Regions from separate parts of the Paenibacillus sp. YAF4_2 genome, predicted to be linked through region 2. Evidence: predicted binding sites of a transcription regulator. Region 2 holds the regulator's gene; the other holds the start of a gene.
What was found. Region 2 encodes Rex, which represses fermentation and respiration genes when NADH is low (regulators of the CRP and FNR family bind a similar motif). Its sites were predicted from a motif close to TTGTGAAATATTTCACAA; they were not measured.

Region 1 (7,854 bases), on a different contig from region 2:
TATTGGGATGTTCCAAAGCGGCTGCCTGTTCTCTGGATCGGGAAGAAACATGAATGCTGTTCATGATGGAGGAGAATAAGCTCGAAGCAATGATATCTGCCATCTTCATAACGAGGTGAAGACGGGTATTCTGGAGGACGAAATATTCCATAAAGCCGCCGACATTTACGATGCCGGTAATATGGATATCACCTACAGGCGGAAGTTCTTTGTTCACACCAGCACCTGGCCTTACAGGACCTGTACCGACTTGAATGGATCCGATGCTTGCCACTTGTCCAAGACAGGCGTCAATACCGATGACAAAAGGTCTGTGATAGGTGCGATTGATCTGATGGAGTATTTCTTCGAGGTTCATGGCATGTACAGGCTCTTCTAGAGTGCCGTATAGGGAAAAGTGAGGACTCTGGTATTTGGAAAGTGTCGTGCCGATCAGAGGGCCAAGGGAATCACCGGTAGAGCGGTCCGTTCCGACGCAGACAATGACAATCGGTCGTCCTGCAGACATTTCATCAAGCATCAGAGATAACCGATTAACGATCTGGCCTACAGCATTCGCTTCCGTGTGAGGCACCTTCAATGGTACATCCTTCAAAAATGATAGTTTCATAGAATCCCCTCCGTAAATGCCAATATGATACTAGTATATGGATAGGACAACCATTTTATACGTTGCGAAGCCAATAGTTTCGTTGTTTAAGGTGAGGGAGAGGAGAAATACGCGATGTTAATCGCTTTCGATTCGACGCAGCAAGCGCTTCGCGCAGAAATGCTGCTGGAATATGCAGAGATTGAGATCGATATATGCCCGACGCCAAAAGAAATTACAGCGGGCTGCGCGTTATCGATTCATTTTCCAGAAGAGGATCTGCATACGGTAAAGCATGTAATTGAAACGGAAGACGTAGCGATCCGGGGAGTCTTTAAGCCGGCTGCAGCAGGGTATGAAGAAGTCATACTGTAAGCGAGGTAAGAGACAATGAATATTCAAGCCTACTTTGATGATTTTGCAGCATGGCTAACAAACGAGACAACTTGGGAAGGTTTTGGACAATCACTCTTTCGCATTGCGGTTATTATCATCATTGGGCAGGTTAGTATATGGCTCGCGAACAAAACGATTGATCGGGTCGTATTAAACCGGAATGAGAGCCGACTGGTTATGCAGACAAGAAGAATGACCACTGTCGGCAAGTTGATCAAAAATATTATCTCATACGCTGGCTATTTCATTATCGGAATGCTTGTACTTGATGAGTTTGGCGTCCAGCTTGCGCCTCTTCTAGCTGGGGCAGGAGTTATTGGTCTGGCTATTGGCTTTGGCGCACAAAGCTTGGTGAAAGATATTATTACAGGATTCTTTATCATATTTGAAGATCAATTTGCTGTAGGCGATGTCATTCAAACCGGGACTTTCAAAGGGACGGTTGAGGTCATCGGCCTTCGGGCAACACGGATCCATAGCTGGACAGGAGAGGTACATATTATTCCGAACGGAATGATAAATGAGGTAACCAACTTCTCCATGCATAACTCCATAGCCTTTATCGATGTATCTATTGGGTATGAAGAAGATGCGGAACGTGCGATTATGATCATCCGCAGGGAATTGGAGCGGTTTGAGGATGATAACCTTGTGAAACGTCCAGACGTGCTTGGTATCCAGACCATGCTCTCTACAGAGGTCAAGGTGCGTATTACGGCAGAATGCCTGCCGAATATGAATGGGGTAGTCGCAAGATCACTTAATGCGTACATTAAAAAAGTGCTGGACGATCATGGGATTGACATCCCGTATCCACGAATGGTAACGTATCATCGCAATGAAAGGGGCAGCGATCCGAATGGAGCGTAAACAATTCGAGCTTGGCGATATCGTTCAAATGAAGAAGCAGCATCCCTGTGGCTCCAACGAAATGGAGATTATTCGAATGGGGATGGATATTCGTATCAAATGCGTAGGGTGCAAGCATAGTGTCCTAATCCCGCGAGCCAAATTTGAGAAGAACATGAAGAAAGTGCTGCGATCAACTGCTGATTCAGGACAGAATGAGCAGGCCTGAAAATATTTTCTTGAAACTGTTGCATTGGGACAAGTCATGTGATAATATAGTTTTTGCTTGACACTCGCGGAGAGGTACCCAAGAGGCCCAAGGGGGCTGACTCGAAATCAGCTAGGCGTGTCAAAGCGTGCGTGGGTTCGAATCCCACCTTCTCCGCCATACAACGTAAACAACGCTACGGCGGTTACATAGTAAAGAGGCTCCTACGATAAACGTAGGGGCTTTTTTTATGTTCTTTTCTATTCAAAAGAGGAGCAGATATGATAATATGTTAACCAAAATAATAAAAATAAGTTAACATATTAGGGTGATACAATGACTCGTTATGATGTGATTATTATCGGAGCAGGTGTCAGCGGAATCTTTGCTGCGTATGAGCTTGCCGCCAGCGGACTGCGGATATTGATGCTTGATAAGGGCAAGAAATTAGAGGAGCGAAGCGACAGCTATATAGGCTTTGGCGGTTTAGGCTTGTCAGAAGGCAAGTATAACTTCACGAATGACTTTGGTGGAGAGCTGGAGCGGAAAACAGGCTATGACGCTGCTCTGCAGCTAATGGAAGATGTAGATGCTATATTATGCAGGCACGGAGGAAGTGCGGCCGAGCTTTATCATACCTATGATCCTGAACTTGCAAGCCGAGCGGCAGAGGCCGGCTTTGGGATTCTATCGACCAAAACCAGGCACCTAGGGACGAAATTATCAAAGCATGTCTTAAATGAGCTTTATGACTATCTAAAGACCCGAATTGACATGCAATATGAAGAGGAGCCTTCAAGCATCACACCGAAGGGTGGCGGTGGATTTGCTGTTATGTTACCTGATGGAATCATTATTGACTCGGAGCAGGTTATTATCGCAACCGGGAGAAGCGGGAACGACTGGTTGTCCAGGCAATGCCAGTCTCTTGGGATTGGACGGGGAGAGGCCAGAGTAGATCTGGGACTCCGAATTGAAATGCGTGGTAACCAGCTGGATAGCTTATTGAAGCGATCCTTCGAGACTAAGCTCAGCTTTGAAGGCGAAGATTATACAGCCACTACCTATTGTATGAATCCTCGGGGCAGGGTTGTATTAAAGCTCCAGGAGGGGCTGGCGATGCCAGACGGACAAAATTACCGGGAAAAGGAAGAGGGTTCTTCAAACCTTAATTTCACTCTGTTTATTCCGAATCGATTTGCAACTTTGGAAGAGGCTGACGCCTATTTACGCGACACAGTCGGCCGAATTAATTGTGATCGCAATCGAATTTCCGCTCAAAGACTGGGCTCTCTTCGGGAAGGCAGTATGGCGGATAACGAACCAAGCAGTGGAACAATCAGGCCAACACTGGAAGCGGAATTTGCAGATCTTAGGCAAGAGGTTCCGAAACGTTATATTGCAGTGACTTTAGCATTCCTAGAAGCGCTGGAAAAGCTGCTCGAGGAGCCAATCGACCAAGATACGATTCTATATGCAATCGATGGGAAGCTGTATTCACCAGCCATTGAGACAAACGACAGGTTCGAGACAAAGGTCAGAGGACTATATGTGATAGGGGATTGCTCAGGCACCACTCATTCTTTATCTCAGGCGGCAGCAAGCGGAGTGTATGTAGGAAGGCTACTGGCTAGCAAGGAGCGGACCCTTAAACATTAAAAGAGGGACTCTCGCGAGTCCCTCTTCCGACGGTGTTGTAAGTTTCGATGAATTCACACATCAATACGGCAGAAAACCAGGTTGTAATCCTCACAGATCGGTACACAATTCCACTAAGGCTTCATCGCTTATCCGATCGTGACTACTTACAGTAATGTGTCTTTAGCACAACGCCTCGCTTCTTTTGTGAATGAGTAGTTAAATTCTCTAGTAGCCCTTGCACCACAAAGGTTCAATGGAACCACACCTCTCTTCACCGTCGATAATTAGAATGTCCGAAGTTGAAAGTTCTTATTCGAGCTCTAATAATAAAATTAGTGAGCCATCCGTTTCCATTTACGTTCATGGTTTGATGTCTCTGGGAATCGCTGTCCACGTTTGAGCTCAACCTTCTTTGGGTTGTTAATACCCATGTGGTAGGAATTGACGCCTGATTCTATATAGGTGCCGTCGTTTGGCGCGTGATCGCCGGGAGAAAACAATGTCCATTCACCCATATTCGTTCACCTCCTTGTCCGATTCTTATTATGAACCGGATAGGGCAGGGTCATGAAAGGCAGAAATCGGGAGGACCGGATGACTTGTCAAGGTATAGGCAATTTGCTATACTGTGTAGATGCGAGTAATAATCTCGCTCCTTGCCCCTTAAAGGGGCCGTTAGTCCAAAAGGAGGTGAAACACAATGCGCAAATATGAAGTGATGTACATCATTCGTCCGGATGTTGAGCAAGAAAACGTTCAAGCCATCGTCGACAAATTCAGTGGCATCATTAACAATGGCGGGGAAGTCACGAAGCAAGATGTGATTGGTAAACGTCGTCTTGCGTATGAGATCAATAAGATTCGTGATGGTTACTACGTTCTGGTTCATTTCAATGCAACGACAGAAGTTGTTAATGAACTTGACCGCATCATGAAAATTACGGATGAAGTTATCCGTAGCTTGATCGTCAGAGACGTTGCTTAATCCACGCTAGATGTTCGATTGGGAGGCAGAGGCGATGTTGAATCGTGTAATACTGATTGGCAGATTAACAAGAGACCCCGAATTGCGTTATACACCAGCAGGTGTAGCAGTTACGCAATTTACGATAGCAGTAGACCGGCCGTTTACGAGCGGTCAGGGCGAGCGCGAAGCGGATTTCATTCCGGTCGTAACTTGGCGGCAGTTGGCTGAGACATGCGCCAATTACTTGCGTAAAGGTCGCTTAACAGCGGTAGAAGGACGCATTCAGGTGCGTAACTACGAGAACAACGAAGGTAAACGCGTCTATGTGACGGAAGTTATTGCCGATAACGTTCGCTTCTTGGAATCTAACCGTGAAGGCGGAGCTCCGCAAGAAAGTGGCAGTTATGCCGGAAGCAACAACAACAGCGGAGGTTCTTTAAGCGGCGGCGGCGGTAACGCTCCTTATGGCGGCGGTAACGGTGGCGGCGGCGGAAGCCGGCCTAGTACTCCACGTAACAACAACAACAGTCGTGATCCGTTCTCGGATGACGGTCGACCGATCGATATATCAGAAGATGACTTGCCATTTTAATCGAAAGGATGGGTTCGAATGAGCTTCAAGCAAAGAGAAGGCGGAGACGGAGAGCGTCCAGAACGCAAATTCGGCGGCCGCAAAGGCGGACGCAACAAACGCCGTAAAGTATGTTTCTTCACTGTGAACAAAATTGCTCACATTGACTATAAAGATACTGATCTGCTCAAAAAGTTTATCAGCGAGCGCGGCAAAATTTTGCCACGTCGTGTAACTGGAACTAGCGCGAAATACCAACGTCTGCTGACGGTTGCTATCAAACGTGCACGTACTGTAGCATTGCTGCCGTACACAACTGAGTAGTAAGTAGTAAGAAGCCCATTGAGACTAACGTCTTGATGGGCTTTTTTCGCGTTTTCATAAAAATAGGAATTGATCATTTGGCGCAAGAGGAATACAATAAGATGTAGTTCGTGCATACAAGTCGGCGATGATGTTAGAGCCTCATTGTGAATAATTTCACTTTAAATTTACAGTTGTGGAATATCGACTTATGCAAGTAAATCATTTGATCGATTACTGATGGAAAGAGGGATGCATTCGTATGTCTGAAACCGTAACGAAATTACCTGAAGAATCCGGCTCTGTACGTGAACTGGACGTTCTCGAGCAACTGCTGCAACCAGAAATTCAGCAATCGCTGACTCAACTGGTGAACCACCTGCCTAAACTGGCAGAACTGGTGACTCTTATGACTAAAGCTTATGATGTAGCTACTACAGTAGCAAACGACAAAGTGCTGATGAACGACATGGTTCATGGCTTTGGCGAATTCGTTCAACCAATCATTGATAAAACTAAAGGTATTGCTAACGCAGCTGTTGAAGCTGGCGATCGTGCACAAGCCGATAACTCGACAATTGGTCTCTTTGGCATGTTGAAAATGCTGAAGGATCCACAAGTACAAGCAACGCTTCGTTTCGCTCAATCGTTCCTGAACGTATTGGCTGAGCGTAAGAACGTATAATTCGAATCATACAAGAGCGGAGGGTAAACATGGCTAAGCAAATTTTAATTCTTGGCGGCGGTTACGGCGGTCTGTTGAGCGCACTAACGGCTCGTAAATATATTTCTGCTGAAGAAGCAGAAATCACGGTAATTAACAAAACGCCTTACCACCAAATTATTACGGAATTGCATCGTCTGGCTGTAAGCGGCGTAAATGAAGGAAACGTAGCACTTCCTTTGGATAAACTGCTTAAAGGCAAATCGGTTAATCTGGTTATTGATACAGTTGAGAACATCGATCCAGAGAAAAAACAAGTTAAACTGGCTGGCAGCGGCACAGTGAAATATGATCAACTGGTAGTCGCACTGGGCGGCGAAACAGCATTCTTTGGCATCCCTGGTCTCGAAGAGAACAGTCTGACGCTGAAATCAGTTGAAGAAGCGAAGGCAGTTAGCACTCATATCCAAAACCGCATCGCAGCTTATGCGCAATCCAAAAACAAAGCAGACGCAACAATCGTTGTTGGCGGCGGCGGCCTGACAGGTATCGAGCTGATCGGCGAGATCGTTGATATGCTACCAAAATGGTGTGCAGAGCACGGTGTAGACCGCAGCGAAATCTCGCTGTACAACATTGAAGCTGGTCCAACAATTCTGATGGGCTTCCCAGCTGACCTGCTTGAGCGTGCAAAATCCAGCTTGACGGACCGCGGCGTTAACCTGATTATGGGTGTTGCGGTTACCGAAGTTCAAGGCAACACAGTTATGCTGAAAGACGGCAGCTCGATCGAAACGAATACTTTCGTTTGGACAGGCGGTGTTACAGGTAACCCAGTTGTTGCGAACTGTGGTATTGAAGTGAACCGTGGCCGTGCTTCGGTTACTGAATTCCTGCAATCGACTTCCCACTCGGATATCTTCCTTGCTGGCGACAACGCGTTTGTAATGGGTCCAGAAGGCCGTCCTTACCCGCCAAGTGCGCAAATCGCATGGCAAATGGGCGAGTGCATCGGTTACAACCTGTTCGCATCGGGTAAGGGTATCCCGATGAAATCGTTCGAGTTCGTTAACTCCGGTGTTCTTGCGAGCCTTGGCCGTAAAGACGCAATCGGTACAATTGGTGCTAGCCAGCTGAAACTGAAAGGTACAGCAGCTACATTGATGAAAGAAGCAAGTAACGTTCGTTATCTGACTCATGTTAATGGTCTGTTCTCGTTCTTGAAGTAATCGTTTATTCGAGAAAAGGAACCATTCGCTGGTTCACTCGTATTAATAGTTAAATAAGCTTTACCTGGAGGAGCCTGCCACAGCGGGCTCCTTCTGTCTATTTTCGGGAGCCTGCATAGTTGCAGGCTCCTTTTGTTATGCTTTTAAATGCAAGAAGGAAGGGGCGTCATGTAACAATGGTATTCATTTTGTATTTGGCCATTATATTGATCGCTACCAAGGTTGCGGGAGCCTTGTCTGTGCGATTGGGGCAGCCAGCTGTACTTGGTAAGCTGCTCGCAGGTATTATTATTGGCCCAGCTGTACTGGGCTGGATACAGCCGGATGATTTTATCGGACATTTCTCGGAAATTGGTGTATTGCTGCTCATGTTTATAGCAGGTCTTGAGACCGATCTGGAGCAGCTGAGGAGCAATTGGAAGGCTTCGTTTGCTGTT
Region 2 (7,854 bases):
ATCCCGGAGATCGCGAGCAAGCCGCTATGTTTATTAAGCATGGAGTTCACTTCATTCAAGGTCAAATCTTCTTTGTTCATAACATAAGGAACGATAGCGGGATCAAGATCACCGCTGCGCGTACCCATCATCAAACCTTCAAGAGGTGTCATACCCATGCTTGTATCAAATGACTTGCCATCCAGAATCGCCGTGCAGCTCGCTCCATTACCGATATGGCAGGAGATCATCTTCAGCGATTCAAGCGGCTTGCCAAGGAAGTCAGCAGCCTGCTGGCTCACATATTGATGCGATGTCCCGTGGAAGCCATAACGACGTACTTTGTGACGACGGTACAGGACTTTAGGAATGGGATACAGGTAAGAAGTATTAGGCATCGATTGATGGAAGGCTGTATCAAATACAACCACCTGCGGCACATTCGGCATATTCGCTTCTACCGCGGTAATCCCCATCATATGGGCCGGGTTATGAAGTGGAGCAAGATCAAATAGCTTACGGATCTCCTGCTTCACATCAGCTGTAACAAGCGCCGAGCTCCTGAACACTTCGCCGCCATGGACAACACGATGACCAACGGCATCAATCTCTTCCATTGATTTTACAGCACCATGCTCAGGATGAATCAACATATCTACAACTTTTTTAACCGCAGTGACATGGTCAAGAATCTCACTAACTTGTGTAACATCTGATTTGCCTGGAGACTCATGAGTAACGATCGAAGAATCCATGCCGATCCGCTCTACACGCCCGCTTGCAAGCACTTCTTCCGTCTCCATATTATAAAGCTGATATTTCAGCGAGGAACTTCCTGCATTAATTACGAGTACTTTCATTAGATACGGTCCCCATCCTTGTCATATTTGAAAAATCCTACGCCAGACTTCACACCAAGATGCCCAGCGCGTACCATTTTCTTCAATACAATGGACGGACGGTATTTCAGCTCCCCGTATTCCCGGAACATGCGCTCAAGTGCAGCAAGGATGGAATCAAGTCCAAATCGGTCAGCCATTTCGAACGGACCATTCTGGAAGGAATAACCGATTCGCATGGCATTATCGATATCTTCAGCCGATGCAACGCCTTCCTCAAGCACATGAAGGGCTTCATTAATGAACAGACAAATAAGGCGAGTCGTCACAAAGCCTGGAGACTCGAACACCATGATTCCTTTTTTCTGGATGACTTCATCAACAAATTCTTTCATCGCATCAAATGTAGCATCGGAGGTTTTCAGACCACGCACAATCTCGACTAGGTCGATCTTGGATACGGGATAAATAAAGTGGAGGCCAATGACACGCTCAGGATGGCTAGTTACACTTGCCAGCTCCGTTAAGCTTAACGTGGAGGTATTGCTTGCAATAATAACTGACTCATTACAAATCTCATCCAGCTGTTTAAATACGAGCTTCTTGCTTTCCAGATCTTCTGTTATGGATTCAATGACCAGTTCGCAGTCAGCCAGTTCGTTATACGTCTGGCAAGGATGAATACGATTCAGGATCAGTTTTTTCTCAGCTTGCGTTAGAGCCCATTTCTCGATTTGCTTATCTAAGTTGAGCTCAATCATTTGCATACCGTATGTTAAGCGTTCCTCAGAGCTTTCGATTAAATACACATCCAGCCCTTTAGAAGCAAGCATTTCTGCAATTCCTTGACCCATTGTTCCGGCGCCGATGACACCAATTTTTTTAATAACCATAATTCTTTTGTTTCTCCCCTTGTAGCTATTCTCTTTTTTCGGCATTGAGAATCATTCTCTTTACCTCTCGATCAAATCCATTATAACCTTTTTTACACAAATAAAGAAGGCAACTGGTGTTAATTTGGTGAACACCAAAAAGAGCGGCAGGTCTAACACCCTGCCGTTCTTTTTGTATATTTTTCCATGCTTAGAAGCCTTATTCTTATGCGCTTTTTGACAGTTGACTTAGTAATGTCCGGAACTCATCGCCGCTAAGCGTTTCTTCTCGAATCAGCACGTCCAGCGACTGAGTAAACACTTCTTTTCTTGCTTCCAGCATGGCTTTCGTCTTCATCATCAGCTCATTCAGAATGGAGCTCGTAATATTTGCCCATTTATCGGGAGTCATCATGTTCGCATCAATAATGCCAAGCTCAGTCAGCCCAGATTCGACCATTGTCCGAACAATGTTCAGCGCTTGGTCAAAATCACCACGGGAGCCTGTGCTGCGGCCACCGTAAAAAATTTCTTCCGCTGCAGCACCACCAAGTGCAATCATGATTTGGCTTTCCAGAAAATCCTTCGTGTACAAATATCGATCCTGCTGCGGGTTATGACGGACATATCCAAGCGCCTGACCACGCGGGGATAAAGCAACCTGCGAGACGCTGCCTGGACGCACCAGCTCTGCTGAGATCGCATGGCCCAGTTCATGAAGGGCCACGCGTTCGCGTTCCTCAGCTGTTGATTCCCGGTCTGTTTTCTCACCCATCATCACTTTATCAATTGCCATTGCCAGATGAGACTCCAGAATCGTCTCACTGCTCTCACGCATAGCGTAGATTGCACCTTCGTTCATCACGCTCTCCAGCTGTGCACCTGAGAAACCAAATGATTCAGAAGCAATACGCTCCAGATTAATACCTTCATTAAGCGATTTGTTCGCTGCATGCAGACGCAAAATATGAAGGCGCCCTTTTTTATCCGGCAGTTCAACTCCAATATGACGGTCGAATCGGCCTGGACGCAGCAAAGCGCTATCGAGTATTTCTTTCCGGTTCGTTGCAGCAATGATGAGAATACGTGGTGCTTCATCAGAATGTATACCGTCCATCTCTGTGAGCAGCTGGTTCAACGTCTGATCATATTCTTTATGCTGACCGCCGTCTCGTTTACCGCCAATGACATCAATCTCATCAATAAAGATAACGGCACTTTTCTTACCGGCTTTTTTCGCTTTCTCCCTTGCTTCCTTAAACAAATCACGAATCCGTCCTGCACCTACACCCACATACATCTCAACAAACTCACTGCCGGAGGCAGCTAAATAAATCGAATCGGTATAATGAGCAGCAGCCTTCGCAAGAAGGGTTTTACCAGTCCCTGGAGGGCCCGTCAGCAAAATCCCTTTCATCGGACGGATACCCAGCTTTGCGATCTCCTCTTGTTTAACAAGAAAATCAAGGGCTTCAATCAACTCTTGTTTTGCTCGATCCTGTCCGCCAATCTGGTCAAAGCTCATCGATTCCAGACGAAGCTCTTTGCTGCGTTTCGACCCTGAACTAGCCATCATCCGGCCTTTGCCGCGCGTAGAGAACCATACCCCCGCTCCTAATGCAGCAAGTAACAAGACGGGCATCACATTAACTCCTTTAAAAGCCAGGAAAATAAACAACATCAAACCAAAGCCAGCTGCGATCTCAATCACATATTTACGCATAAGTCGACACCTCCAGCTGCGCTGGAACGCGCGGAAGTACTACATACTTCGTCGAGGTATCATCCTTCAGCGTAATATAGACATTATTATCATCGAGTGCTGTTTCATAACGAACTCCTGCATTCGCAGCAGCTGCTTTTTGAAGGGCATTCGGAATTTCGGAATAATTCTTCTTCTCCATCGCTTCCGCAACATCGAATAAGACCGAAGACCATACTTTATCTAATTGACCACTGGGAACTGCATTTGTAATATCAAGCTGCAATTCGCGGTTGCCAATAGCGTCCTTGCCTTCTTTTGCAATGTTTTCATAGACATCTTTCAATTTCGCATCCGGCTCAAGTGTAACCTGAACCGACACATGATCTTGATCTATAGTAGGAGCATTCGCCGAGGCGACACCTTCAACCTGTCCAATAGACTTCTGAAAAGGAGAAACGACAGCAAATTGCTTATATAACATCCACCCGCCAAACAGCAGCAATGCTGTAGCAACAGCGGACAACACGAATGGGACAATGCGAAGTTTCATTCTTACTCCTCCTCTTAACTCGTTATATATCACTTCGTATATCATCTCTGCCATACGAAAGTATATCATATATCGACATCAAAGGGACGGTGTAAAAACAGGAAAAGGAGCCAGCCGCTTGCGCGGCTAGCTCGCTGTTTTGGCAGGAAGATGATACTCACTCACAAAAGTTCCCGTACGGAAATCGTAGAATGCGTAGCTGTATTTCTCGGGATTATGGCCTTCTGAATAGAAGACTTCCCACACAAGCTGTCCATTTAACGTACCCGGCTGAATTCGTTTGAATTCTGCAGCCGGTTTGGCTTTCAGCACAGCTTGTTTAATTGAGGCTTTAAGTACACCTTCAGATTCCTTGACAATCTGCACGGCCTTATCCGGGCCAATTAACCATACGTATATCACTTCATCCGCGTCATTCTCGCCCTTCACGATCCAAGAAGTCGTATCCCAAACCTGCTTCGTGATGGACGTAACTTTGGTCAAGCTTGCTGCTTTCTGAGCTTGCTCGCGGATCGGACTCTCAGAGTCCCAGAATGGCTTTTGAATCGTATTGTAGTACATGACTACAATCGCGATAACAGCCAGCAAGGCAACAAGAATCACAGCCAGCCAGCGCTTCGGATTCATGACCGAAGAACGTTTTTTAGATGTCGCCCTCATTATGCTTTCAGCAGCCGCTCGAAGCTTGCTTGTGCCTCGTAACGGATTTTCTCTTCATCCATTAGCGTACACTCACCATTTTGAACAACTTTACGGCCATCCACCCACACATGTTTAACATCTCGTCCTGAACCGGAGTAAACAAGATGCGATACGATATCTGTCAAGGGATAATAATGAGGCTGCTCTATGTCGATGGCAATGAAGTCTGCTTTCTTGCCTTCAACCAACTGGCCAATTTTTTCTTCCTGCCATATGGAAAGTGCACCATATACCGTACCCATGCGTAAAGCCTCCATCGCAGGGATAACGGTTGGATCACCGGATACTCCTTTGTGGAGCAGCGCAGCAAATTTGATTTCTTTAAACAGATCCAAATTGTTATTGCTCGCAACACTATCCGTACCAAGCGACACGGTAACGCCTGCGCGCAGCAGTTCAGGTACTCGAGCTATGCCGCTTGCCAGCTTCAGGTTGCTGACAGGATTATGGGATACAGCTACTTTACGGTCAGCCAGCAATGCAATTTCTTCATCATTCAAATGTACCGCATGAGCAACAAGTGCCGGCCGCGAGAAAAAGCCCAGTTTATCCAGATGCTCGACAGGACGAGAACCGTAATCCCGGACATTTTGCTCCACTTCGGCAAGCGTCTCGGACATATGGGTATGAACAGGCAAATCATAATCATGAGCAGCCTGAACAAATTTTTCAATGTAATCCGGTGGGCAAGTATAAGGGGCATGCGGTGAGATCATCGTTGTAATTCGTCCATCCGCTTTACCGTTCCAATCTCGCGCAAAAGCAATTGCTTCTGTCAGCTTCGCCTGCTGGATCTCCTCGGAACAAAGACCAATAACACCACGTGTCAAACAGCCGCGAATACCCGATTGCTCAACCATTGCTGCCACTTGGTCCATTCGGTCATACATATCAACAAAAGCTGTTGTACCCGTCTTCAGCATCTCGACAATAGCCAAAGCACTGCCTGCACGAGTATCTTGATCGATATATTTGCCTTCCATCGGCCACATTTTTTGCTCGAGCCATACTTGCAGGTTTTGGTCATCAGAGTAACCACGGAGCAGGGACATAGCCGCATGGCCATGTGTATTAATAAGGCCCGGCATAAAAGCAAGCTTGCTGCCGTCTAATCGTTCCACTTGTTCATCCAGCCCAGTTGGAGCTGTCTCACCGATATATGTAATCTGATCATCGGTTACAACCATGTGTCCCCTGAAGACCGAATTGGTATCATTCATCGTGACAAACAGGCCATTTTCAATCCATAATTGAGCCATCTTCAAGTTCATTCCTTTCTTTATTCAAATAATAAGCTAGGCTCAGCAGTTCTCTTGTAAAGTCTGCGTGGTGAATCCGGATATGCTCTGGTAACCGCAATATAGCCGGAGCAAAATTCAAGATCCCTTCAATACCCGCTTCTACGAACTGATTCGCTACATTTTGCGCTTCCGGACCGGGAACGGTAATAATGCCGATCCGGATATTATTTTCCTCTACGACAGCCTTCAGCTTCTCCATTGGCATAATCGGCAGATTATTAATCATTGTCCCAATCTTGCTTGGATGATCGTCGAATACGGCGACAATTTTCATATTGTCTTTCGAGTACTTATTGTAATTACACAATGCATGTCCCAAGTTACCGGCACCAACAAGTGCAACATTAATCCGCTGGTCAAGCTTTAGAATCTGTTGAATCTTCTCAATCAAATAAGAGACGTCGTACCCAATACCCTTACGGCCGAAATCACCGAAATAAGCAAGGTCCTTCCGAATTTGGGCGGGATTGAGGTCTAGCTTGAGTCCCAGCTCCTGCGAGGAAACGGTTTGTACTTCACGGTTGTACAATTCGTTTAACACCTGCAGATAGATGGGCAGCCGTCTGACGACGGCCTCTGATATTTTCGCCTGCTTCACCCGTTTGCCCCCTCTTCCGATTGCAGCCATTCCCGCATTCGCGCTACCATCTGATCCGTATGCATGGTTTCAATCTTTGGACCAGGCAATGAATAGAGGAAATGTTTGCCGTAATACGTATCAATGACTCGCGTATCGTAGATAATAACAATCCCCTTGTCCTTCGTCGTACGAACAAGTCTTCCGAAGCCCTGCTTGAAGCGGATAACCGCTTGTGGAATCGATAGCTTCATAAACGGATTTTGCTTTTGCTTCTGCAATAGCTCCGACTTTGCTTCAACTAGCGGATGATTCGGCGGTTGGAAAGGCAAACGGACGATCGCAAGGCAGGTCAATGCCTCACCTGGAATGTCTACCCCTTCCCAGAAGCTGCTAGTGCCAAGCAAAACCGTTTCGGGCGACTGGGTGAACCGTCTCGTGAGCTTTGTCCGGTTACCGCTGTCAATACCTTGTCCTAGCACTTGAATACCCGAGCCTGCCAAGGCTTCCTTAAGTGGCTCATAGACCTGCTTCAGCATCCGATATGAAGTGAACAGCACAAGCATGCGTCCTTTTGTTTCTACTGCTGCATCCGCAAGCGAGTCCACCAACATAGTAGTAAACTGCTGATCGCCCCCAGCACCTTTTAGAGTTGGGAAATTACGCGGAATAATGACCAGAGCCTGTTCACGATAATTGAACGGCGAAGGAAGCTGAACGGTCTTGAGCCGATTATTTTCTTCAAAACCTTCTAGTCCGAGCTGCTCCTCCGCATACTGGAACGATTTATGAACAGACAATGTTGCAGAAGTAAGCACAATGCTGTCCTTCACATCAAAGAAATATTGCTGAAGCTGTTTGCTGACATCTACCGGAACAGCATAAAGATGAACAGACCGATAGCGGTAAGCCATGCTCGCTTCAATCCAATACACTTCCGAATTTTGCTCCATCTTGAGGAAGGTACGCAGATCATCCTTTACTCTAGTCAAATCACGAACAACGCCATTGAGATCTGTGATAAGTCCTTGAATTGTCTGGTCATCGAGTCTTTCTTTAATATCCGATGCCATTTTATCCACTGTCTTAACGACCCGGCTGAGCTCGGTATGCACATTTGTTTCTATATTCAATACATCGTCCCAGCCTGCCGGAGGGGTGTCACTGCGCAATCGGCAAACCGCCTGACCGTTATCATTACCGGCCTCTCCAGACTCGCCAACAAAGGCATATAAGAGCTCAAACAGCTTATCCCAGTGCTCCTTGACGTCTTGGAAGATCGGAATAACCGTATCAATGGTTTCCGTCCATGCTTGTACCCGCTCATCA

Region 1: a site for Rex is predicted at 5,690-5,707, ahead of AB4Y93_RS21880 (DUF1641 domain-containing protein). Genes of this name have one in related genera too.

Annotation. Positions count from the first base shown of each region.
Region 1 is NZ_JBFRCT010000010.1:22,964-30,817, forward strand. It holds gene yyaC (spore protease YyaC) at 1-610, opposite strand, end outside; gene AB4Y93_RS21835 (DUF3343 domain-containing protein) at 725-964, shown strand; gene AB4Y93_RS21840 (mechanosensitive ion channel family protein) at 980-1,855, shown strand; gene AB4Y93_RS21845 (DUF951 domain-containing protein) at 1,845-2,063, shown strand; tRNA gene AB4Y93_RS21850 (tRNA-Ser) at 2,132-2,222, shown strand; gene AB4Y93_RS21855 (NAD(P)/FAD-dependent oxidoreductase) at 2,379-3,701, shown strand; gene AB4Y93_RS21860 (YjzC family protein) at 4,016-4,198, opposite strand; gene rpsF (30S ribosomal protein S6) at 4,384-4,668, shown strand; gene ssb (single-stranded DNA-binding protein) at 4,703-5,242, shown strand; gene rpsR (30S ribosomal protein S18) at 5,261-5,545, shown strand; gene AB4Y93_RS21880 (DUF1641 domain-containing protein) at 5,787-6,209, shown strand; gene AB4Y93_RS21885 (NAD(P)/FAD-dependent oxidoreductase) at 6,239-7,417, shown strand; gene AB4Y93_RS21890 (cation:proton antiporter) at 7,594-7,854, shown strand, end outside.
Region 2 is NZ_JBFRCT010000002.1:697,400-705,253, reverse strand. It holds gene AB4Y93_RS07435 (acetate/propionate family kinase) at 1-839, opposite strand, end outside; gene AB4Y93_RS07430 (3-hydroxyacyl-CoA dehydrogenase family protein) at 839-1,711, opposite strand; gene AB4Y93_RS07425 (AAA family ATPase) at 1,917-3,413, opposite strand; gene AB4Y93_RS07420 (hypothetical protein) at 3,406-3,945, opposite strand; gene AB4Y93_RS07415 (cell wall elongation regulator TseB-like domain-containing protein) at 4,072-4,605, opposite strand; gene AB4Y93_RS07410 (amidohydrolase) at 4,605-5,906, opposite strand; gene AB4Y93_RS07405 (redox-sensing transcriptional repressor Rex) at 5,887-6,546, opposite strand; gene dinG (ATP-dependent DNA helicase DinG) at 6,543-7,854, opposite strand, start outside.